DNA from 2 places in the Lactobacillus sp. ESL0677 genome. Region 1 is predicted to be linked to the other one. Evidence: predicted binding sites of a transcription regulator. Region 1 holds the regulator's gene; the other holds the start of a gene.
The links. Region 1 encodes LexA, which represses DNA repair genes until DNA is damaged. Its sites were predicted from a motif close to CNAACANNTGTTNG; they were not measured.

Region 1 (11,708 bases):
GAATTAAATGTGCCTGTTTATAGCGAAAAAGAGCAGTCAGATGTTGCGCAAATCGTGCAGAATGGGTTAAAACAAGCTGAAACCAATAAAAATGACTACGTAATTATCGATACGGCTGGTCGGTTGGAAATTGATGAGCCCCTGATGGAAGAGCTCGAGCAGGTTAAGAAGGTTGCTGAGCCTGACAATATTTTGCTAGTTGTTGACGCAATGACTGGTCAAGCTGCAACTGACGTTGCCAAGGGCTTTGACAGTCGCTTGGACATTACTGGGATTATTTTAACTAAGCTCGATGGTGATACTCGTGGTGGTGCGGCATTATCCATTAGAGCGGTTACAGGTAAGCCAATTATCTACACTGGTCAAGGGGAAAAATTAACTGACCTTGAGCAGTTCCACCCAGATCGGATGGCATCACGGATTTTGGGCATGGGTGATATGCTGACCTTAATTGAAAAGGCCCAGCAAGACTATGATGCCAAAAAGGCCGAGCAAGTTGCCGAAAAGATGAAGGAAAATACCTTTGACTTTAACGACTTTGTTGATCAACTCGACCAAGTTGAGAAGATGGGGCCACTTGATCAAGTCATGAAGATGATTCCAGGAATGGCTAACAATCCGCAACTGAAGAATCTTAATATTGATAAAAAGCAAATTCTGCACGTTAAGGCAATTGTGTCATCAATGACGCCTGCAGAACGTGAGGATCCTGAGCTGCTTAATCCTAGTCGGCGCAGAAGAATTGCAACTGGGTCTGGTCGTCCAGTGGTTGAAGTTAACCGCATGATTAAGCAATTTAAACAGGCACGTGACATGATGAGTAAGATTACCAAAGGTAATTTTAAGGGCATGGGCAATTTGCCAGGGATGGACTCGCCAATGGCCAAGATGGCAATGCGTCATATGGGTAAAAAGTTCAAGAAGAACAAGAAAAAGCGCATGAAGATCAAGCGTTATCACTCATAATTACCTGTTAAGTAAAAACACTTTACACCCGCTTGAAAAAGTGCTATATTAATAATCGTTAAGTTTTAGGAGGATATAAATTTATGTCAGTAAAAATTCGTATGCGCCGCATGGGTGCTAAAAGAAAGCCTTTCTACAGAATCGTTGTTGCAGACTCAAGAATGCCACGCGATGGTCGTTTCATCGAAGAAGTAGGTTTCTACAACCCAGTTGCAGAACCAAAGCAATTAAAGCTTGATGAAGACAAGATTTTTGAATGGCTTAAGAAGGGTGCACAACCTTCAGACACTGTTAGATCACTTCTTTCAGGTGCTGGCTTAATGAAGAAGTTGCACGAATCAAAGCAAAGCAAATAATTTATTTGCAAAGATAGAAAGTTTGAAGTTAGCTGCTTCAAACTTTTTTCTTACTTGAATTTAGGAGGGCAAATGCAATTTTATGATGTAGCGCAGATTGTGACCACGCACGGACTAAAGGGTGAATTAAAGGTGAATTTAGTAACCGACTTTCCTGAAGAACGCTTTTCTGCTGGCAGTAAATTAACTCTCAAAGATAATCATGATCGTGTTTTAACGGTAACAAATGGGCGGCCATTTAAGCAATCATGGCTTGTTCAGTTTGCGGAGATCACGGATATTGACCAAGCTGAAAAATTAAAGGGCAAAACTTTGGTTGTGAGTGAAGATGCACAACACGACTTGCCTGATGGCGTCTATTATTATCGTGATATTCTTGGCTGCACGGTTTTGGACAATCAAACTGGCGCGGTCTTAGGCAAGATCACGGATATTATGTCTCCTGGGGCCAATGATGTTTGGCAAGTAACTGAAGAATCCGGCAAGGAATACTTAATTCCCTACATTGATGATGTTGTTAAAAGGGTCGATATTGCTGCCAAGAAAGTTTATGTTGAATTAATGGAGGGCCTGCGCGATGAAGATTAACGTGCTAACACTTTTTCCAGATATGTTTACCCCCTTGCAAACCTCAATGCTGGGGCGCGGCTTAGAGGACGGCAAATGGGATCTTAATCTAGTTAATTTTCGCGATTTTACCAGTGATGTCCACCATCATGTCGATGATACGCCATATGGTGGTGGTGCCGGCATGGTCTTGCAAATTATGCCAATTAAAAAGGCGTTAGATTCGCTGACTAACAAGGGCAAGGTAATCATTACCGCACCGCAAGGGCAAACTTTCAACCAGAAGATGGCCCAGCGCTGGTCTAATGAAAAAAATTTAACTTTCATTTGCGGTCATTATGAGGGCTTTGACCAACGAATTTATGATTTGGCTGATGAGACTGTTTCGATTGGTGATTATGTGTTAACCGGTGGCGAATTGCCGACCATGAGCATGATTGATGCGACAGTGCGGCTGCTTCCTGGCATTTTGGGTAATGCAGCCTCACCAGTTGAAGAAAGTTTCTCTCATGGTCTTTTGGAATATCCGCAATATACACGACCGGAGAACTTTGAAGGCTTGAAGGTGCCCGAAGTTTTAACGTCAGGAAATCACCAAAAAATCGCCGAATGGCGTCATAAAGAGGCACTAAGGGCAACATATTTAGCTCGACCGGATATGCTAGAAAATTATGAATTGAGTCAAAAAGAACGTGACTGGCTTGCCGAATTTAAAGAAGAGGATTAAGCCTTGCTTTAATGTAGCTAATTTGCTAAGATATTAAAAGTGTCAGCATTCAGCTGCACTAAGAGTTATGGGTGTTCCGCTGACGCAGGTAGCGTTAATGAATGCCGAAAGAGGAGAAAACTATGGATCCATTAATTCAAGAATTAACTAAAGAACAATTACGTGACGATATTCCTGACTTCCGCGCTGGTGACACTGTTCGTGTTCATGTTCGCGTTGTTGAAGGTACTCATGAACGTATCCAGATGTTCGAAGGTGTCGTAATTAAGAGAAAGGGTGCTGGCATTGCTGCAACTTACACTGTTCGTAAGATTGCTTCTGGTGTTGGTGTTGAACGTACTTTCCCAGTTAACGATCCACGTGTTGCTAAGGTTGATGTATTACGTCACGGTCGTGTACGTCGTGCTAAGCTTTACTACTTACGTGAACGTCATGGTAAGTCTGCAAGAATCGCAGAAAAGCGTCGTTAATTCACGTATTAAAAAGAACCATCTTTTAAAAAGATGGTTCTTTTTCCTACGATTAGTCAAGTAATAAATAAAAAAATATGATAGTTGCTCGCAACTATCATATTTTTAATTCTCACTTCTGTATGCCAAAAACCACCTTAACTTAACATTTTTTTGATTAAGGTGGTATGGTAATTATAGTTAGTTTAAATAGTCTTGTAGTGTTACTTTGATAAAGTTGGATAATATGTATACTGCTGTCTATTCTTTACTAAACTAAAGATAGTTCGAATTAGACGAGCTATTGAAGCAATGGCAATCTTCTTGGTCATTTTGACTGGGTAAGATTGCTTTTTTCGTTGGTAATAGTCTGCTATATGATTTTTACCAGAATCATGTGTCGCTGCAGATACCATATTAATCACTGCCTGATAGAGTATCTTTCTGGCCACAGCGTTTCCACGCTTACTAATGTGACGTGCTGCTTTATATTCTCCTGATTCATACTGCTTTAGATCAATGCCAATATAAGCATTGATCTGATTAGGGCGCTTAAATCGTTTGATATCACCTAATTCGGCAATAATTTCATTGGCTGTAGTAGCCGCTACTCCTGGTAAACTAAGTAGTTCTTCATATTCTGGCAATTCTTTAGACAAGGCGCTCATTTCTTTGATGACTACAGCTTTTTCTTGCTCAAGCTGCATTAATTGATTTACAAAATAAGTTACTTGCATTACAACACCGGATTGTTCATCTACACTAGGATAACTTTCATTGGCTAACTTAGATAGCTTTTCAGCGATTTTAAGTGCCCGCTTATCAGAAATACATTTGTCAGTGGCATGCATCACTATTTCTTTTAACTCCGCAATTGAATACTCAAATACTATGGTGCTTATTGGAAATTTCTTAACCAGATTCCAATAAAGTTTACTATCGGTTTTACTAAGCAGAGTTTCAATTTCAGGAAATGTTAGCTGTAAAGCACTATGAAGCCGATCTTTAGTACGAACAACATCATTATTGAGTTCTTGATAAAAATGATTGTAATCCTTTAAATCTTGGTAAACAGGCTTTGCTTGATAGGTGTTTTTCCTTTTAAACTGAAACTGTGATAAAGCTAGATTTCTAGCATCAATAATGTCGGTCTTACGGTGTCTAAAATTATCCATTTGTTTCTTAGCATCTAACGGATTAAGACGAATATAGCCATAATCATAGTCTTGAAGAAACATTTCTAAACGCCGAGAATAAGTTCCAGTCGCCTCAAAGACAACTTCTGGTTGCTCAAACTGTTTAAGATCAACTAATAGCTCTTTAAATCCCAAACGATTGTTAGTCGTCTTATATTCCTTAACGATAGAATTATCAATGCCAATAGCGACGTTAAAGGTTTTACTGCTAATATCAATTCCAAAAACAATTTCCATTTGATACCATCCTTTACATAAAATTGTGTTAAGTGCTTTATTAATCTACTTTCCTAGTACACGACAATTAATGTCCTTAACATTCTTTGAACAGATCTAATAAAGTATCATGAAGCTGCCAGTTTTTGTACGACGACTAAGCGCCAAAAAAACCTCCGACTTATCAGCTTCATGCCCACTTTTATTATAAATAAAAAGTGGTGAAGACAAGATTGATCAGATCTTATCTCCACCACTAAGCTTAGAATGTTTTTGTGTCTTGTGATATTATAAGAATATGTTTCTATAGTTGGAGGATGATAAAGTGAATGAACCGTTTCTAATGCAATTTGATGCTAATCCGCATGCTGTACTTGAGCCTGATCACGAACGAGCTGAGCTGAATTATCATTTTCCTGAAAAATTGTTATTTGCGTTTATTACTTCTGCTGCAATTGTCGACTTTTTGTCTCAATATCCGCATCGCGAGCTGGGTCATTATGATTGCTTTGAAGGTAAGACACCAATTTATGAAGTGGATTTTGGCAATGAAAAAGTTACTTTCTGTCAAGCTAAAATCGGTGCTTCAGCGACTGTCGAATTACTTGATTGGCTAATTAGTTACGGTGTCAAGCAAATTTTAGCAATTGGGTCAGCTGGAAGCTTGGTTGATTTACCAGAAAACTATTTTTTGGTTCCTGTGAAAGCAATTAGGGATGAGGGTACGTCATTTCATTATTTGGCTCCTGGCAACATGATTGATTTGCATTCAGATTATTTATCTCGAGTAGAACAATTGATGGCAGAAAATGACTTTAAGATTAAAGAAGTTATTACTTGGACGACCGATGGCTTTTTCCGCGAAACCAAAGACAAGGTAAGTCAGTTTAAGCAGCTGGGTGCTTCATGTGTTGAAATGGAGTGTGCAGCAATGGCAGCATGCGCAAACTTTCGCCATGTTGCTTTTGCGCAAATCTTGTTTACAGCCGATTCCTTAAGTGATTTAGAAAAGCATGAAGACCGTGGTTGGGGTAGGGATGCTCACGAGTTAGCCTTACGACTAGCAGCACAAATTTTGGCAAAAGTCTAGAATATAGTTTGTGAAATATATTAATGTGAAACAACTGTGGAACAACAGAAATTTCACAAGCTTTAAAAAGATATGCTGATATAATAGCGATTATAATAAATTTTACCTAAAAACTTTGTGAAGCTAAAATAATGAGTGAATGTGGAAAATCTCAAATGTCTTGAAATGAAAGCGATAATACGTGATGAAATATCCAGAATGGTTAATTACAAAAGTGCAAAAAAGAGCACAGGGAATGAAATTAGAAGGATTAAATGAGGGTGCTGGCCCAGAAAATCCTGCCTTAATGATTGTTGGTGAAGCTCCAGGACGTGATGAAATTGTCTCTCATGTTCCGTTTCATGGCAGTTCAGGTAAGGAATTAATGAAATCCTTGGCATTAATTGGTTTAACGCGAGATGATGTCTATATTACCAGCGTCGTTCGTAGTCGTCCTTACGCGACCAAAACTGTTTTCAGTAAGAAAGAAAATAAAGAGGTTATTAAGCATCCGAATCGTAAACCAACTAAGAAGGAAGTTTTGGCTCACGCACCATTCTTCGATTATGAAATTGCGCATGTTCAGCCTAAAATTATCGTTACCGTTGGCGGCACTGCAATCGAACGCTTGCTTGGTCCTGGACACAGCATTTCGCAAGAGCACGGGCAAGTAATTGCGCAAGCGCCAATTTTGCAGTTGAATACTGCTGAAGATGGCTATGAATGGTCAACGGAAAAATATACGGTAATAATGGAATATCATCCGGCTGCAGTTTTTTATAATCGGAAATTGACGGAAACTATTAAAAAAGATTGGCTCGCACTGAAGCCGTATTTAGATAATCAAAAAGACTAGAACGAAAATTCTAGTCTTTTTGATTAATTAATATTATTACGGTAAAGGCCAACTACCTTACCTAAGATTTGCACGCGGTCAAGAATAATCGGTGCCATTGTGTCATTTTCGGGTTGCAAGCGGTAATGGTTCTTTTCTTTATAAAAACGTTTAACTGTTGCCTCGTTTTCTTCGGTCATTGCGACAACAATTTCACCATTAATAGCGGAACTTTGCTTACGCACGATAACGTTGTCGCCATTTAAAATACCAGCATTAATCATACTTTCGCCGTGCACTTTTAACATAAATAGGTCGCCAGCATCATTGGCTAAGTCTGGCGGAAGAGGAAAATAATCCTCAATATCTTCAACGGCTAAAATTGGTTGTCCAGCAGTAACAACGCCGACGACTGGAATTTCACTCGGCTTAATTCCTAATGCTCGTTTACCTTCTGTTGTAATTTCTAAAGCTCGCGGCTTAGTGGCGTCTTTAATTAGTAAACCTTTGCGCTCTAAACGGGATAAATGACCGTGAACTGTTGAGGTCGAAGATAAATTAACTGCGGCACAGATTTCACGCACAGTAGGGGGAAAGCCACGGTCTGCCACGGTTTCATAAATATAGCGTAATATTTCTAATTGTTTGGAATCATGATTAACAGGCATAATTGCTCCCCATTACTGTAAGATAAAATTTCTATAAGGTAAGTTTACCAAAAAGTTTTGCTAAAGACAAACAAATGTTCTAAGAACTTAAACTTTTTTTCTTGAGTTAAATAAGGTAGACTTTTTTAATAGAGGTGTAAAAATGACTAAAGATGAAGAAAAGAAATCAATCGATCGCATTAATGAATTATATCGCAAAAAAAAGACTGGCAATTTAACTAAAGAAGAGGAAGAAGAACGTAAAAAATTACATCAGGAATTTTTGAAAAACTTCCGTGCTAGTTTTAAACAAAACATTGAAGATATGGTCATCATTGATAAAAATGGTAAAGAAATCACGTCTGAAAAGGCAAAGCAAGCCCAAAGACGCAAAGGTTTAAGAAAAGATTAATTTTAACCTTTAAATTTTAGGCAAGTTTAGGTAAGATATAACTATTGGATATTTTGAGGAGTTAATTTTTATGAATTTGGCATTAGCAATTGTTTTAATCATTGTTGCATTGTTAGTCGGCCTCGTTGGTGGCTTTTACGGTGCAAGATCATATATGAAAAAGTATTTTAAGGAAAATCCACCAATCAGTGAAGATATGATTGTTGCGATGATGTCACAAATGGGACAAAAACCGTCTGCCAAGAAGGTTAACCAAGTGATGAACATGATGAAGCATCAAAATAATTAATCTTAAGATTGACTAGCAAAGACGGGGATTGTTCCCCGCCTTTTTTTGGTTTGGTGTTGAGTCAGATAGGAATAAAAATGGGAATATTTTTTAAATTAGGTTGGTTTTTTAAAAAGGAAAAGAAGCGCTATTTAGTCGGCATTACATTTTTAGCACTAACTTCGGTAGTTAATTTAGTACCACCGCGGATATTGGGCTTAATGGCGGATCAGCTTGACCAGGGACATATTAGTTGGGCGCAATATGGTGTCCTAATTTTAGCCATCATTGCGGCAGCACTACTGTTATATGGCTTCCGTTATTTTTGGCGCAAAAAAATTTGGGGTGGCGCGGCCGAATTAGAGCGACAATTGCGTTCAAAATTGTTTAATCACTTTATGGAAATGGACCGGACGTTTTACCAACGGCACCGAACCGGTGACTTGATGGCTCACGCAACAAATGATGTCTCGGCAATTCAAGATGTTGCAGGGGCTGGTGTTTTGACTTTGGTCGATTCGTTAATTATGAGTGTCTCAACCATGATCGCGATGATTATTTTTGTTGACTGGCGGTTAACGATTTTGGCATTATTACCGTTGCCGGTTTTGGCATGGGGTGCATGGCAGTTAGGTAACCAGTTGCATGATGCCTTTGATAAGTCACAAGCCGCATTTTCACGATTAAATAATAAGACGCAAGAGTCAGTTTCTGGGATTAAGGTTATCAAAACTTTTGGGCAAGGAGCTGAAGATACGGCTGCTTTTGACCAGATGGTTGATGACACGATCAAGATTAATAAAAAAGTCTTTAAATGGGATGCTCTGTTTGACCCATTAGGAACGATTATCATCGGTCTAACATATACAATTACGATTATTTACGGTGGCATAATGGTTGCTAACAAGACCTTAACAATTGGTCAACTAGTTTCCTTTATTGCCTATATTGGTAACATGGTCTGGCCGATGTTTGCGATTGGTTATCTCTTCAATATTTTAGAGCGGGGAAGCGCCAGTTACGATCGGGTTGAAAAGTTGCTTGATGAAAAGCCACAAATCACGGATGAGCATGCAGATCAAAGTATCACTGCTGATGATTTAAGTGGTGATCTGAATTATCAGATAAACTCATTTGCATACCCTGATGAGCCGCAACTACCAGTTTTGCACCAAATTGACTTTACTCTGAAAAAAGGTCAAACGTTGGGACTTGTTGGCAAGGTCGGGTCTGGTAAAACAACAATTATTCAGCTGCTACTGCGCGAGTTTGATAAGTATGATGGCATGATAACATTAAATGGCCATGATATTCGGACAATACCGCTTGATGTCCTCTTGCAGCAAATCTCTTACGTACCACAAAATAATTATCTTTTTTCAACAACTATTCAAAAGAATATTGCTTTTTCGCAAGCTGATGCACCTGAAGAAACAATTATTAGTGCGGCGAAAAAGAGTGACTTGCACAACGATATTTTGGCAATGCCGGCTGGCTACAAGACACTAGTTGGTGAAAATGGTGTTTCACTATCCGGCGGGCAAAAGCAGCGGATGTCAATTGCGCGGGCGCTACTTAAGCAAAGTAAAATTCTGGTGTTAGATGACGCTCTGTCAGCAGTTGACGCGCGCACTGAAATGGCAATTCTGCAATCGCTGCGTAAAGAACGTGCGGGCAAGACGACAATGATTGCAACGCACCGGTTAACGTCGGTCATGAATGCCAATTTAATCTTGGTGTTGAAGGATGGCGAGATTGTTGAACGCGGCACTCACGAGCAATTATTGGCTGCCGATGGCTGGTATGCGGAGATGTGGCGAAGACAAGAATTAGAAGAAAAGGTAGGTGAGTAAGATGGATGAACAAAACGAATCAGTTTGGTCAAAAGAAATTCCAGTTAAAGAGCAACTTGAAATCTTCAAACGACTTGTCAGATTTGTACTGCAATTTAAGAACGAAATGATTATTGCCGGAGTTGGTGCGCTGCTTGTTAGCATCATCAATATGCTGCTGCCTTATGGCTTACAGTTCTTTCTTGATAATTATTTAGTTAAAGCTGATGTGACAACCCAAGTAATTATTTTTGCCGGTTTATTATATGCTGGTGGATCAGTCATTAAAGGAATTTTGCAGTTTACATACGAATACTTTTTTGCTCTGGGTTCTGAAAAATCTCTGGAAGGTTTACGGGCAGAATTATATAAAAAATTGCATACCTTAGGGATGCGTTACTTTGATCAGACACCTGCTGGTTCTATTGTTTCGCGCGTGACTAACGATACTATGACACTGAGCAACTTCTTGACAGTGTTATCCAGCGTTGTCTTGTCATTATTTTCTATTATTTCTGCATTAGTTGCCATGTTTTCAACTAATGTATTCGCTGGCCTGATTGTGCTTGCCTTCTTACCGCTTTCTTTAATCGTTATTTGGCAGTATTCCAAGCGCAGTTCCAAGCTTTATCGCAATTATCGTGAGCGATTAAGCCGAATTAACACTAACTTGAATGAATCAATTGAGGGTGTTTCCCTAATTCAGCAATTTAAGCAAGAAAAACGGATGACTGGCAATTTTGAGCATGAGAATGCGGCGTTAATGAAAACGCGCTTTAACATGATTAACCTTAATTCCCTGCTGCTGTCGCCATTGACGAGTTTGCTTTATTCACTGGCCTTAGCGCTAACCTTAATGTATTTTGGCTTTCCCTTACGGCAAACTTTTGTGCCTGCCGGGGTGGTATACGCCTTTTCGCAGTATATTTCACAATTTTTTAATCCAATTTCAAATTTGATGGATCAGATGACCTTCTTTCAGGATGGGATTGTTGCTGGTAAGCGAATTTTTCGCATTTTAGATGATACTAATTATGAGCCTCAACAAGATGAACAGCAGGGACTGACCATTACGCGCGGCAAGATTGAATTTAAGAACGTTAGTTTTTCGTATGACGGTAAAAATGAAATTTTACACGATATTTCTTTCACCGTTAATCCTGGTGAAACCCTTGGGATTGTGGGTCATACTGGTTCTGGTAAGAGCTCGATTATCAACGTCATGATGCGTTTTTACGAATTTTATCAGGGGCAAGTCCTAATTGATGGCGTTGATATTAAAAAATATCCTAAGGCAGAGTTGCGCAAGAAGCTCGGACTAGTCTTGCAGGATCCCTTCATGTTTTATGGCGATATTAGTTCAAATATTCGTCTGTATAATCAAGATATTACTGATGAGCAGATTAAGCAGGCTGCAAAAACTGTTCAAGCAGCTGACTTTATTGAAAAATTGCCGGGCAAGTATCATGCTGAAGTTGGTGAAGGCGGTAGTGAATTTAGCCAAGGACAACGGCAGCTGATTTCATTTGCCCGAACACTAGTAACTGATCCTAAAATTTTAGTTTTGGATGAGGCAACGGCAAATGTAGATACGGAAACAGAAACGTTAATTCAGGCGGGACTAAGGCGCTTGCGTCAAGGACGAACAACATTAGCGATTGCCCACCGCTTATCAACGATTGTTGATGCCGATCAGATCATTGTTCTTAATCAAGGTAGAATTATTGAACACGGGACGCATCAAGAATTGCTTGCACAAAAAGGTTACTACTACAATTTGTATACTTTACAAAACCAGAATTAAAATTAACGTGGTAATTGCCATACCTGTCTTGTCACGCTTTTTCGTCAAAATGTTGACAGCGATTACATTGTGGCGTAAATTAGAAGATGATGATTTTATTACATCTGTAATTTTATAGTGAGAAAGGAAATTGCAATGGAATATCATAAAATAGATCAAACTGATCGTGAAAATTTAAGTAAATTTATTTCTGAGCCCGAACGGTTCATTACTAAACCAACTGAACACTGGGATCACGATCAGTTTAAGACTGTCAGAGCAATGCCGGAATTGGTAATTCAACCCGTAACTAACGATGAGGTTAAGAATGTGGTTAAATATGCCAGTGATCACAACATTCCACTAGTTCCACGCGGTAATTCAA
Region 2 (11,708 bases), 670 kb from region 1:
TAATAATTATGCTTTTATGGTTAATCGAAAAGAGCAAAAGCAAGATCATCTTTACAATATTTCTGACTTAAAAAAATATCAGAACAAGTTTTCTGTTGGAGTTGCGTCAGAGTGGGTTAATGCACCAGGAGTTGGCTATTCTAACTTCCAGACAGCTTACGGCATTACTTTTAGCAAGTTGCATCCGATGAACATTGGACTGGTATATTCGGCACTTAAAAGTGGCAAAATGAATGTTATCCTTGGTTATTCAACCGATGGGCGAATTGATAGCTATCACTTGAATTTGCTTAAGGATAACAAGCACTTTTTCCCACCGTATAATTGTGGAATGTTGATTAATAATTATGTTTTACGCGAACATCCAGAGTTAAAGCCATTATTGATGCGACTGGTTGGTCATATTAATGTTCATGAAATTCGGGCGATGAATTACCAAGTTGATGATCATTTGCTTGAGCCCGCAACGGTTGCTCATCAGTTTTTAGTTAAGCATCATTACTTTAAGGAGGCGCAATAATGGCTAAGTTATCGTTATGGCAGCAGTTTATCTATTATTACCAACACAATGGCAGTTATGTGCTAGCGCAATTTAATCGAACATTTTTAATTTCAATTTATGGTGTTTTATTTGCGGCTATTATTGGCATTCCCGTGGGCATTTGCATCTCTCGCAATACCCACTTAGGTGACTTTGTAGTTGAAATTGCTAATTTTATCCAAACTATTCCGTCGCTAGCGCTACTTTCAATTGTCATGATTGGGCTGGGACTCGGCGTAATGACGGTAATTGTTACCGTGACGCTATATTCGCTGCTGCCAATTATTAAGAATACTTATACGGGCATGCGTAATGTCGATCGAAACATAATTGATTCGGGAAAAGGAATGGGTATGACAAGATTGCAGCTTTTGTACTTAGTAAAGCTGCCACTATCAATGTCTGTAATTGTTGCCGGCTTGAAAAATGCGCTTGTGATTGCAATTGGTATTACCTCGATTGGCTCCTTTGTCGGTGCTGGCGGGTTAGGCGACATTATCATTAGGGGGACGAATGCGACTAATGGTAGTGCGATCATTTTAGCTGGTGCCGTGCCAACAGCGTTAATGGCGATATTGGCTGATGTGGTTTTAAATCTTTTACAACAGTGGTTACAGCCAAAAGGATTGCGCTAGTAATTTTTTCGCAAAAAAAGATACTTTTAGCGTATTTAATAATGTGGAATAAAAGGATAAACGTTTGTTCGGTTTTCCTTGCAAATAAGCAAGAAATCAAAGTATAATTAATTAGTATTAAATAGAGGAGGCAAATCGCTTGGCCAAAGACGAAAAACAAAAGGCACTGGAAAGTGCATTGAAAAAAATTGAAAAGAATTTTGGTAAAGGCGCCGTAATGCGAATGGGTGACAAGGCTGATACCGAAATTTCGACGGTTCCGTCCGGTTCACTAGCACTTGATGCGGCTTTAGGTGTTGGCGGTTACCCACGAGGAAGAATTATTGAAATTTATGGGCCTGAATCTTCTGGTAAGACGACGGTTGCTTTGCATGCCGTTGCTGAAGTTCAAAAGCGTGGTGGTACTGCTGCTTATATCGATGCCGAAAACGCAATGGATCCTGCATATGCTCAAGCTTTAGGTGTTGACGTTGACGCGCTGATTTTGTCACAGCCGAATACTGGTGAGGAAGGTTTGCAAATTGCCGATACCTTGATTGCCAGTGGAGCTATTGATATTTTGATTGTCGATTCTGTTGCCGCCTTAGTGCCGCAAGCTGAAATTGACGGTGATATTGGTGATAGTCACGTTGGTTTGCAGGCGCGGTTAATGAGTCAGGCGTTGCGTAAACTTTCCGGTAATATTAATAAGACCAAAACCATTGCGATTTTTATTAATCAAATTCGGGAAAAAGTCGGTATTATGTTCGGTAACCCTGAAACCACACCTGGTGGCCGTGCTTTAAAATTTTATTCAACAATTCGTTTGGAAATTAGACGAGCTGAAAAAATCAAGCAGACTGGTGGCGACATTACTGGTAACCGAGTAAAAATTAAAGTAGTCAAGAATAAGGTTGCGCCACCATTTAAGGTTGCTGAAGTCGATATGATGTATGGTAAGGGTATTTCTCAAAGCGGAGAATTGCTCGACATGGCAGCTGATAAGGATATTATTGCTAAGGCTGGTTCGTGGTATTCATACAATAATGAGAGAATTGGTCAAGGCCGAGAAAACGCCAAGAAGTACCTTGAAGAGCACCAAGATATTTATAACGACGTTCAGCATCAAGTCCGCCAAGCTTATGGAATTGATGAAAAGTCAATCGCTGACCGTGAAGATCCGGAAAAAGTTAAAGTTAAAAAAGCAAAAGATGAAAATGTGACAAAGGAAGCTGCAGAAAAAGAAACTGACAACAAAAGCAAATAGAGTTGAAGAAATTAACCTTGACCTTGGAATTTAAGGCAAGGTTTTTTTCTTGGTGATTGACATGTGTCCCGCGGTTCTTTATCATTAATATTGTGTGAATAATCTAAAAAATAAAAAAAGGCGATAGTAATCATGACAAATATAATTTTGATTCCCGTCGCAGTTGCTATTATTTCAATTATAATTGGCTTAGGAATTGGTTATGCAATTCGTAAACATATTTGGGAAAAAAATGCCCAGAATGCGCAAAATGATGCTGACCATATTTTAACCGATGCAAAAGCACAAGTTGCTGCTGCAAAAACCGAGGTTAATGCGCAAAAGCAGGCTACCGAGGCCTTAAAGCAAAGTGCTGAAAACACTAAAAAAGAGAAGATTCTTGAAGCTCAAGAAAAAATTCAGGATTATCGGCAAAAAGTGGAAGACGAATTAAATGTTAAGCGTGACACAATTGCGCGTGACAATAATCGGCTGAAACAACGAGAAGATACCCTTGATCATAAGAATTCTTTACTTAAAGAACAAGAGAATGAACTCAACCAAAAAAAGGATCAACTACAAAAACAGCAGGAAGAACTGGATGACAAGGTTAAGACTGCTGCTGAGTTAGTCGATCAAAGACAACAGAAGTTGTATGAAGTTGCTCATCTTGACAAGCAGCAGGCTAAGAAGTTAGTGTTAGACCAATTAGCTGATGAACTAGTCAAAGAGCGAGCAGAAATGATTAAGGACAGCAATGAAGAGGTAGCTGCAAAGGCAGACCACTATGCTCGTCAAGTAATCATTGATGCTATTCAAAGTAGTTCTGCAGATACAGTGGCCGAAACCACGGTATCTGTAGTTGATTTGCCTAATGAAGAGATGAAAGGACGAATTATCGGTCGTGAAGGCCGGAATATTCGTTCATTTGAGGCGCTGACAGGTATTGATTTAATTATTGATGATACGCCTAAAGTGGTCACTCTTAGCGGCTTTGACGCAATTAGACGTGAGATTGCCAAACGGGCAATGGAGCGGCTAGTTAAAGATGGGCGAATTCACCCTGCTCGAATTGAAGAGACGGTGGATAAGGCGCGTAAGGAAGTCAATGACGATATTTATGAGGCCGGTGAAAGCGCATTAATGGAACTGGGAATTCACAAGATGAACCCTGAACTCGTTAAGACGCTTGGGCGCTTGAAGTATCGTACTTCATACGGACAAAATGTACTTGGTCACTCAATTGAGGTGGCCAAGCTTGCTGGTACTATGGCAGCAGAACTTGGTTTAAATGAAAAATTAGCGGTTCGCGCGGGATTATTACACGATATTGGAAAAGCCATCGACCATGATATTGAAGGTTCACACGTAGAAATTGGTGTGGAATTAGCACGGAAGTATCATGAGTCAGATGTTGTTGTTAACGCAATTGCAGCCCACCACGGGGATGTGCCGAAGTTGTCGTTTATTGCTGAACTGGTTGTTGCAGCAGATACGCTTTCTTCGGCAAGACCGGGGGCGAGAAGCGAGAGTTTAGAAAACTATATTAGACGGCTAACTGAACTTGAGCAGATTGCTAAGAGGTATGAAGGAGTTAAGCAGGCTTACGCCATTCAAGCTGGACGTGAAGTTCGGGTAATGGTCGAGCCAGAGAAAATTTCGGACGATCGAATTACCGTTTTGGCACGTGATATTCGGAATCAAGTTGAAAAAGAGCTTGATTATCCTGGTAATATTAAAATTACAGTTATCCGTGAAAAACGGGTTGTGGCAGTTGCAAAATAAAAAGACTAGATTCAGTTGAATCTGGTCTTTTTATTTAAATAGCTAATTTGTGCATTTTTGCCCAAGCCTGTATAATTAAAACCAACTAAATTATGAAAGTAGTCAAGTTATGTTTAAAATTATCGTTGAATTATTCTTTTTAGTGATCATTCAGGCGGCTATTACCCCTTTTATTAGACGGTTGGCCTTTGTTTTGGGGGCAGTTGATAACCCCAATGCTAGACGTGTCAATAAAACACCGATGCCAACTTTAGGTGGGCTAGGTATTTTTGTGACTTTTAATATTGGCGTTTTTGTGCTGTTGCGGGAACAATTTCCAACGCATGAAACGTTCAGTATTTTGCTTGCATCAAGTGTCGTTGTGTTGACGGGGATGATTGATGATATTTTGGAGTTGCGGCCCCGACAAAAAATGTTTGGGATTTTCGTTGGTGCGTTAGTAATTTATTTCTTGGGCGGGATTAAGATGAACGTCCTCAATGTGCCGTTTATTAATAAGCAAATTAATTTAGGTTGGTGGAGCCTGCCAATTACTATTTTTTGGATTTTGGCTTTGACTAATGCTGTTAATTTAATTGATGGTTTAGACGGACTGGCCGATGGCGTATCAATGATTTCCCTGTTTACAATGGGAATCGTTGGTTACTTTTTCTTGCATACGCGGCAATTGTATATTCCGATTGCGTGTTTTATGCTTGCGGCATGTTTACTTGGCTTTTTACCTTATAATTTTCATCCAGCAAAGATGTTTTTAGGCGATACTGGCGCGCTGTATATCGGCTTTATGATTGCCGTTTTTTCACTTAAGGGATTGAAAAACGTTACGTTCATTTCATTGCTGGTACCAATAATTATTTTGGGCGTGCCAATTACCGATACAATTTATGCGATGATTCGGCGTAAGTTAAACAAACGCCCAGTTTCGCAGGCTGATAAGCATCATTTGCATCATCAGCTAATGCGAATGGGGCTAACCCACCGGCAAACTGTATTGACGATTTATGCGCTGTCGCTAATTTTTTCCTTTATTTCATTGCTCTTTTTGTTGTCGCCAACTTGGGGAACGTGGCTACTAATTATTGGTCTTTTGCTTGCTTTAGAGCTATTTGTGGAATCAATTGGCTTGTTAGGCGAAAAGTATAAGCCGCTTTTGCATTTAACGCAGAAGATAATTAGTGCGCGTAGTACTAAGGATCCGACTATCGAGGTTTGGCATTTAGGTCAGGATAAACCAGAACAGTTAAAGCATCACCATAATAATGAAGACTAGAATTAGTTTAATAGCATTAAATTGGGGTTGCTAAGAAATAATTGGCTAAAAATTATTACATTCAAAAAAAGACCCAGTAGGAATAACGCCTATTAGGTCTTTTTTTCTATTTTTCATGATAATTATGTGCAGTAACTGGCAACTCATTATAACGCTTTTCGCCGTTAATAAACGTGACTTTGCCGGCAAGTAAGTTGGTTAGCTCTTTTTCAAGGGTAGCTTGGTCGTCTTCGTCGATAAAGAGGTGAATAGCAATGTCAACACCATAATCAATTTTAGCAACATAGATCTCTTTTTGTTTTAAAAAATGGTCTATTTCATCAAAACGGTTATAGGCAACGTGGAAAATGATTTCTTGTTGCTGAACTCGTTTAACAACGCCAATTGCTTGCGCGCCCTCACTGACACTGTTGGAATAGGCTCTAATTAAACCGCCAGCACCAAGTTTGATGCCGCCAAAATAGCGGGTAACAACAACAGTTACATTTTTCAACTTCATTAGTTGCAATGCCTTTAATTCGGGGACACCAGCGGTTCCGGAAGGTTCGCCATTGTCGCTAGCCTTGACGTGATCGTCGTTGAAGCCAATCGTGTAAGCAAAGGTGTTGTGAGTGGCATCACGGTATTTTTTACTGATTGTCGCAATAAATTCTTCGGCCTCGGCTACAGAAGTTGTTCTTGCTAAACTGGCGATAAAACGGCTTTTTTTGATGATAATTTCATGGTCGCCGTTTGTTTTAATTGTTAAATAATTTTTGTTAGTCAAAAGATTTTGCCTTCTTTTTGCGTATTTATTAATGGAGGCAGTGAAATGGAAGATTTAATGAGCCTCGCAGGTCGCCAATGGATTGGCGGTCAAGAGGATTTTAGCACAAATAAAGCACTGACGAAAATTGCTGCGATTGTTGATGACCGGTGTAATCGTTGTGGTGCCAAAGTTAGCGCCCAACTGCCTAATGGTAAAAAATACTGCCGCGCATGCATAAATATTGGACGACTAGTCGAAGGCGATTATTTGGTGCGCAATCAGATGGTGGTTAATTTTCCACCTCTCAAAACTGGCGGGTTAACGTGGCAAGGTGAACTAACTGCTGCGCAGGCACAAATCTCACAGCAGCTCGTTGATAATTTTAACCAGCACCATAATGTCTTGGTTCACGCTGTAACGGGTGCGGGTAAAACAGAAATGTTGTTTGCCTTACTAGCGGAATGCTTTAAGTTGGGGCAGCGCGCTTGCATTGCTACGCCGCGAATTGATGTGGTAAACGAACTGTATCCTAGGCTGCAAGCGGCATTTGGCCAAATTACAATCGGGATGTATCATGGTCGCAAATACCAAGAGCCGCAGCTAGACCAGTTGACGATTTGCACAACGCACCAATTATTAAAATTTTATCAAGCCTTTGATTTATTAGTGATCGACGAAGTTGACTCGTTTCCTTATGCCAATAATGCCCAGCTTCATTTTGGTGCGCAAAATGCGGTTAAGGGAAATGGGGTTCGCGTTTATTTAACCGCAACACCAACCGCCGATTTACTAGCTCAAGTCAAGGCTGGACAACTGCAAATTTTAAAGTTAAAGCGGCGCTTTCACGGGGGCAAACTTCCAATTCCCAAGGAAAAGCTGTTTTTGCGGCCGTTTTTAAATCGCGGCAAGATTCATCCTAAATTGATGGCTGAAATTTTGAAAGTAATTGCGGCAGATCATCCGTTGCTGTTATTTGTGCCGCGAATTGAGCAAATACCGCTGTATTTAGCAGCACTTAAACAAGAGGCGGAATTAGCAGATGTAGCAATGGCTGGCGTGCATGCTGGCGATAAAAAGCGTCTAGAAAAGGTGCAGCAATTTCGTCAACAGCAGCTGCAGATTTTAATAACCACGACGATTTTAGAGCGCGGCGTAACGTTTAATCATGTTTGGGTAATTGTCATTGCCGCCGATGACCGCATTTACCAGGCGGCCAGCCTTGTCCAAATTGCCGGGCGAGTTGGTCGAGCAAAAGATGACAATAATGGGTTGGTCTTATTTTGCTATCACAAATATACAGCAAGTTTACGCAGCGCAATGAAGCAGATTAGGGCGATGAACCGATGAATAATTGTCTATTGTGCGGGCAGCAATTTGTGCCTGCTGTTTCGTTGTTACAAGTTTTTTCATGGAAAAAAGTACGCATGCAGCGCATTTGTACTAATTGCTTGGCTAAATTTCAGCGATTAAAATCCTCCAGGTGTTCCACCTGTGCTAGTGAATTATCACAAAATGGTGTGTGCTCAGATTGTCAAACTTGGCAGCATATTTATGGTCCTAAATTATTGCAGCACCATGCTATTTTTCGTTATAACGATGCTTTTCACGACTTGATGGTTAATTATAAGCGCTATGGTGATTATGTCTTAAGAGCAGTGCTTCAGGAATTGTGTTATCAAGAGCTGCAATTAATTACGGCAGACTATTATGTTCCTGTGCCAACTTCGCCCGCTCACTTTAATAAGCGGCAGTTTGACACAATTAGTGCAATTTATGGTGATTTAGTTCCGCTAACGGAGATTTTAGTTAAAAAAAGTGATTCTGGTGCTCAAGGAGAAAAGAATCGGCGCGAGCGCTTAATTACCCCGCAAAGTTTTGGTGTAAAAAATAAAATACATAATCTTAATCAAAAAAAGATATTACTTGTGGATGATATTTATACTACCGGACGAACGCTGTATCATGCGCGGGATGCGCTAGTAGCCGAATTTCCAACAGCCAAGGTTGAAAGTTTTTCAATTTGCAGGTAAGTTATCTCTTGTTTAGCGCTTTCAAGTTTTGTTATAATATAAATAACGAAAAGCTGCTAGGCAGCTCGAAAGGAGAATCTCATTATGTTAAAGTATAATGTTCGTGGTGAAAATATTGAGGTAACTGATGCGTTAAGAAGTTACGTGGAGAAGCGGCTAAAGAAGTTAGAAAAATATTTTGAATTAAATCAAGATATGATTGCTCACGTTAATTTGAAGGTTTATCGCGACCATACAGCTAAAGTTGAAGTTACTATTCCACTGCCATACTTAGTATTGAGAGCTGAGGATACAACAGATGATATGTATCGCAGCATTGACTTTGTTTCTGAAAAATTGGAACGGCAAATTAGAAAATATAAGACACGGGTAAACCGTAAGAGTCGTGAAAAAGGAATTAACGATTTCTTTGTAGAAACTCCAGAAGAAGAAAAGAGAGAGAAGCCAATCAGCGAATTTGATATTGTCCGCAATAAGCAAATTGGCTTGAAACCAATGAGTCCTGAAGAAGCAATTTTACAAATGAATATGTTGGAACATGATTTCTTTGTCTTTCAGGATGCAGAAACTAACGGCACAAGTGTTGTTTATCGCAGAAATGATGGTCGTTACGGTTTAATTGAAACTAAATAAAAATAACATTTTATTAGTTAAGGCCCCACATTTAATGTGAGGTCTTTGTTTTGTTTATTTTTCATTTTGCGTTAATCATGGTAAAATTATCTTGTGTTTTTATACTTAAGTACAATTTAAGGATCGATTTAATGGTAAACATTTTAAAGAAACTCTATAACAACGATAAACGAGAACTTAAAAAGTTCGAAAATATAGCAAGTCAGGTTGAAAGTCATGCTGACGAGTACAGTAAATTTTCTGATGAGCAACTAAAGGCTAAGACGCCAGAATTTCAGGAGAGATTGAAGAAGGGTGAGAATCTAGATGCAATTTTACCTGAAGCTTTTGCGGTTGCCAGAGAAGGTGCTAAGAGAGTCTTAGGGTTATATCCATTCCACGTTCAAATTTTGGGTGGAATTGCCTTGCACTTTGGGAATATTGCCGAAATGATGACTGGTGAAGGTAAAACTTTAACAGCCACCATGCCGGTTTATTTGAATGCATTGACTGGTAAAGGTGTTCACGTAGTTACGGTTAACGAATACTTGTCAAGTCGTGACGAAGAAGAAATGGGCCAACTATATAAGTGGTTAGGTCTGACAGTGGGCTTAAATTTGAACTCAATGGCGCCAGATGAAAAGCGGGCTGCATATAGTTGCGACGTTACTTATTCAACTAACTCGGAACTTGGTTTTGATTACTTGCGTGACAACATGGTTGTCTACAAGGAGCAGATGGTTCAAAGACCGCTTAATTATGCAATCATTGATGAGGTCGACTCAATTTTAATTGATGAAGCCAGAACGCCACTGATTATTTCTGGTGAAGCTGAACAGGCTAATGGTGATTATATTCGCGCCGACAGATTTGTTAAGACTCTTCAAGAGGATAAAAGTGATGATGATGCGGATGATGACAAGGACTACGGCGATTACAAGATTGATTGGCCGACCAAAACGATTTCATTCACGCGGACAGGGATTGAAAAGGCCTGTGAACATTTTGGCTTAAAGAACTTGTATGATGTCGAAAACCAAAAATTGGTTCACCACTTGGATCAAGCACTGAGAGCTAACTATATTATGCTTAAGGACATTGACTACGTTGTCCAAGATGGCGAAGTTTTGATTGTCGATTCATTTACCGGCCGGGTAATGCAAGGTCGGCGGTATTCTGACGGCTTGCACCAAGCGATTGAGGCTAAGGAAGGCGTTAAAATTCAAGAAGAATCCAAGACGCAAGCAACTATCACTTACCAAAACTTCTTCAGAATGTATAAAAAGCTTGCCGGGATGACTGGTACTGCTAAGACAGAAGAAGAAGAATTTCGTGAAATCTATAACATGCAGGTAATCACGATCCCAACTAACCGGCCAATTGCCAGAGTTGATAATTCAGATATTTTATATCCGACTTTGGAATCAAAATTTAATGCGGTTGTTGCTGATATTAAGGATCGTCATGAAAAAGGTCAACCTGTCTTGGTTGGTACGGTAGCTGTTGAAAGTTCAGAACGTTTGAGTAAATTACTTGATCGTGCTGGCATTCCGCACGCAGTTTTGAATGCGAAAAATCACGCTAAAGAAGCTCAAATTATCATGAATGCTGGTCAACGTGGTGCTGTAACAATTGCGACGAACATGGCTGGTCGTGGTACTGATATTAAGTTGGGGCCTGGTGTTACAGAACTAGGCGGTTTAGCTGTTATCGGAACCGAACGGCATGAATCACGTAGAATTGATAACCAGCTTCGTGGTCGTTCTGGTCGTCAGGGTGACCCTGGTGAAACCAGATTTTACTTATCACTTGAAGATGATTTGATGAAGCGTTTTGGCGGCGACCGAGTTAAGGACTTTTTGGACCGCTTGTCAGATAATGATGATGACAAGGTAATTGAAAGTCGGTTGATTACTCGTCAAGTTGAATCTGCGCAAAAGCGGGTTGAAGGTAACAACTACGATACGCGTAAGCAAACCTTGCAATACGATGATGTTATGCGGATTCAACGTGAAATTATTTACGGTGAACGGATGCAAGTCATTGGTGAAGAAGACTCCCTGAAAGATGTTTTAGTACCAATGATTAAGCGCACAATTAATAGCCAAGTTGATATGTTCACACAAGGTGACCGCAAGAAGTGGCGCTTGGATTCTTTACGTGACTTTATCGTTTCCAGCATTACAAATGAAGAAACTGCTGATAGTTTTGACTTTAAGACAATTACAGTGCCGGAACTGAAGCAAAAACTATACGATATTGTTGAAGCTAACTTTGAAGAAAAAGAACGTGCTTTAGCTGATCCGTCTGAAATGCTTGAATTTGAAAAGGTTGTTATTTTGCGCGTTGTTGATGATCGCTGGACCGACCATATTGATGCGATGGATCAATTGCGTCAATCAATTAGTCTGCGTGGTTATGGTCAACTTAACCCTTTGGTTGAATACCAGGATTCAGGTTACAACATGTTTGAAGAAATGATTTCAAATATTGAGTTTGATGTAACTCGGTTATTTATGAAAGCTGAAATCAGACAAAATCTTAGCCGTTAATATAAGGTTTGAGGGAAAGCAAGGGTGCTTTCTCTTTTTTGCTGATAAATAAAAGAAAAGGACTAGACAATGGAAATTAGCGAAATTCAAAGTGCGCTAGACGAATTAAAAAAGCGACTAGATCACTTTAGGGGGTCTCTTTGACCTTGAATCAATTGATGAGAGTATTGCCGTAAATGAAGGCAAGATGCAGGAACCGAATTTTTGGGATAGTCAGGAAAAGGCCCAACAATTAATTGCTGATAATAATTTACTCAAAGAAAAGCGCGACTCGTTTATTCACTTGCAGGAAAATTATCAAAATGAAGTA

Region 2: recA (recombinase RecA) is a predicted target of LexA. The motif match lies at 1,234-1,247, and genes of this name have one in related genera.

Annotation. Positions count from the first base shown of each region.
Region 1 covers NZ_CP113946.1:1,244,605-1,256,312, reverse strand. Annotated here, with positions in the region: gene ffh (signal recognition particle protein) at 1-966, shown strand, start outside; gene rpsP (30S ribosomal protein S16) at 1,050-1,322, shown strand; gene rimM (ribosome maturation factor RimM) at 1,395-1,910, shown strand; gene trmD (tRNA (guanosine(37)-N1)-methyltransferase TrmD) at 1,900-2,616, shown strand; gene rplS (50S ribosomal protein L19) at 2,739-3,086, shown strand; gene OZX76_RS06090 (IS110 family transposase) at 3,290-4,498, opposite strand; gene OZX76_RS06085 (nucleoside phosphorylase) at 4,803-5,567, shown strand; gene OZX76_RS06080 (uracil-DNA glycosylase) at 5,752-6,402, shown strand; gene lexA (transcriptional repressor LexA) at 6,426-7,049, opposite strand; gene OZX76_RS06070 (DUF896 domain-containing protein) at 7,192-7,440, shown strand; gene OZX76_RS06065 (YneF family protein) at 7,511-7,729, shown strand; gene OZX76_RS06060 (ABC transporter transmembrane domain-containing protein) at 7,807-9,561, shown strand; gene OZX76_RS06055 (ABC transporter ATP-binding protein) at 9,563-11,344, shown strand; gene OZX76_RS06050 (FAD-binding oxidoreductase) at 11,480-11,708, shown strand, end outside.
Region 2 covers NZ_CP113946.1:576,397-588,104, forward strand. Annotated here, with positions in the region: gene OZX76_RS02995 (glycine betaine ABC transporter substrate-binding protein) at 1-520, shown strand, start outside; gene OZX76_RS03000 (ABC transporter permease) at 520-1,176, shown strand; gene recA (recombinase RecA) at 1,316-2,422, shown strand; gene rny (ribonuclease Y) at 2,555-4,186, shown strand; gene OZX76_RS03015 (MraY family glycosyltransferase) at 4,296-5,456, shown strand; gene OZX76_RS03020 (YigZ family protein) at 5,563-6,222, opposite strand; gene OZX76_RS03025 (DEAD/DEAH box helicase family protein) at 6,268-7,551, shown strand; gene OZX76_RS03030 (phosphoribosyltransferase family protein) at 7,548-8,234, shown strand; gene raiA (ribosome-associated translation inhibitor RaiA) at 8,319-8,867, shown strand; gene secA (preprotein translocase subunit SecA) at 8,999-11,398, shown strand; one part of gene prfB (peptide chain release factor 2) at 11,468-11,539, shown strand; one part of gene prfB (peptide chain release factor 2) at 11,541-11,708, shown strand, end outside.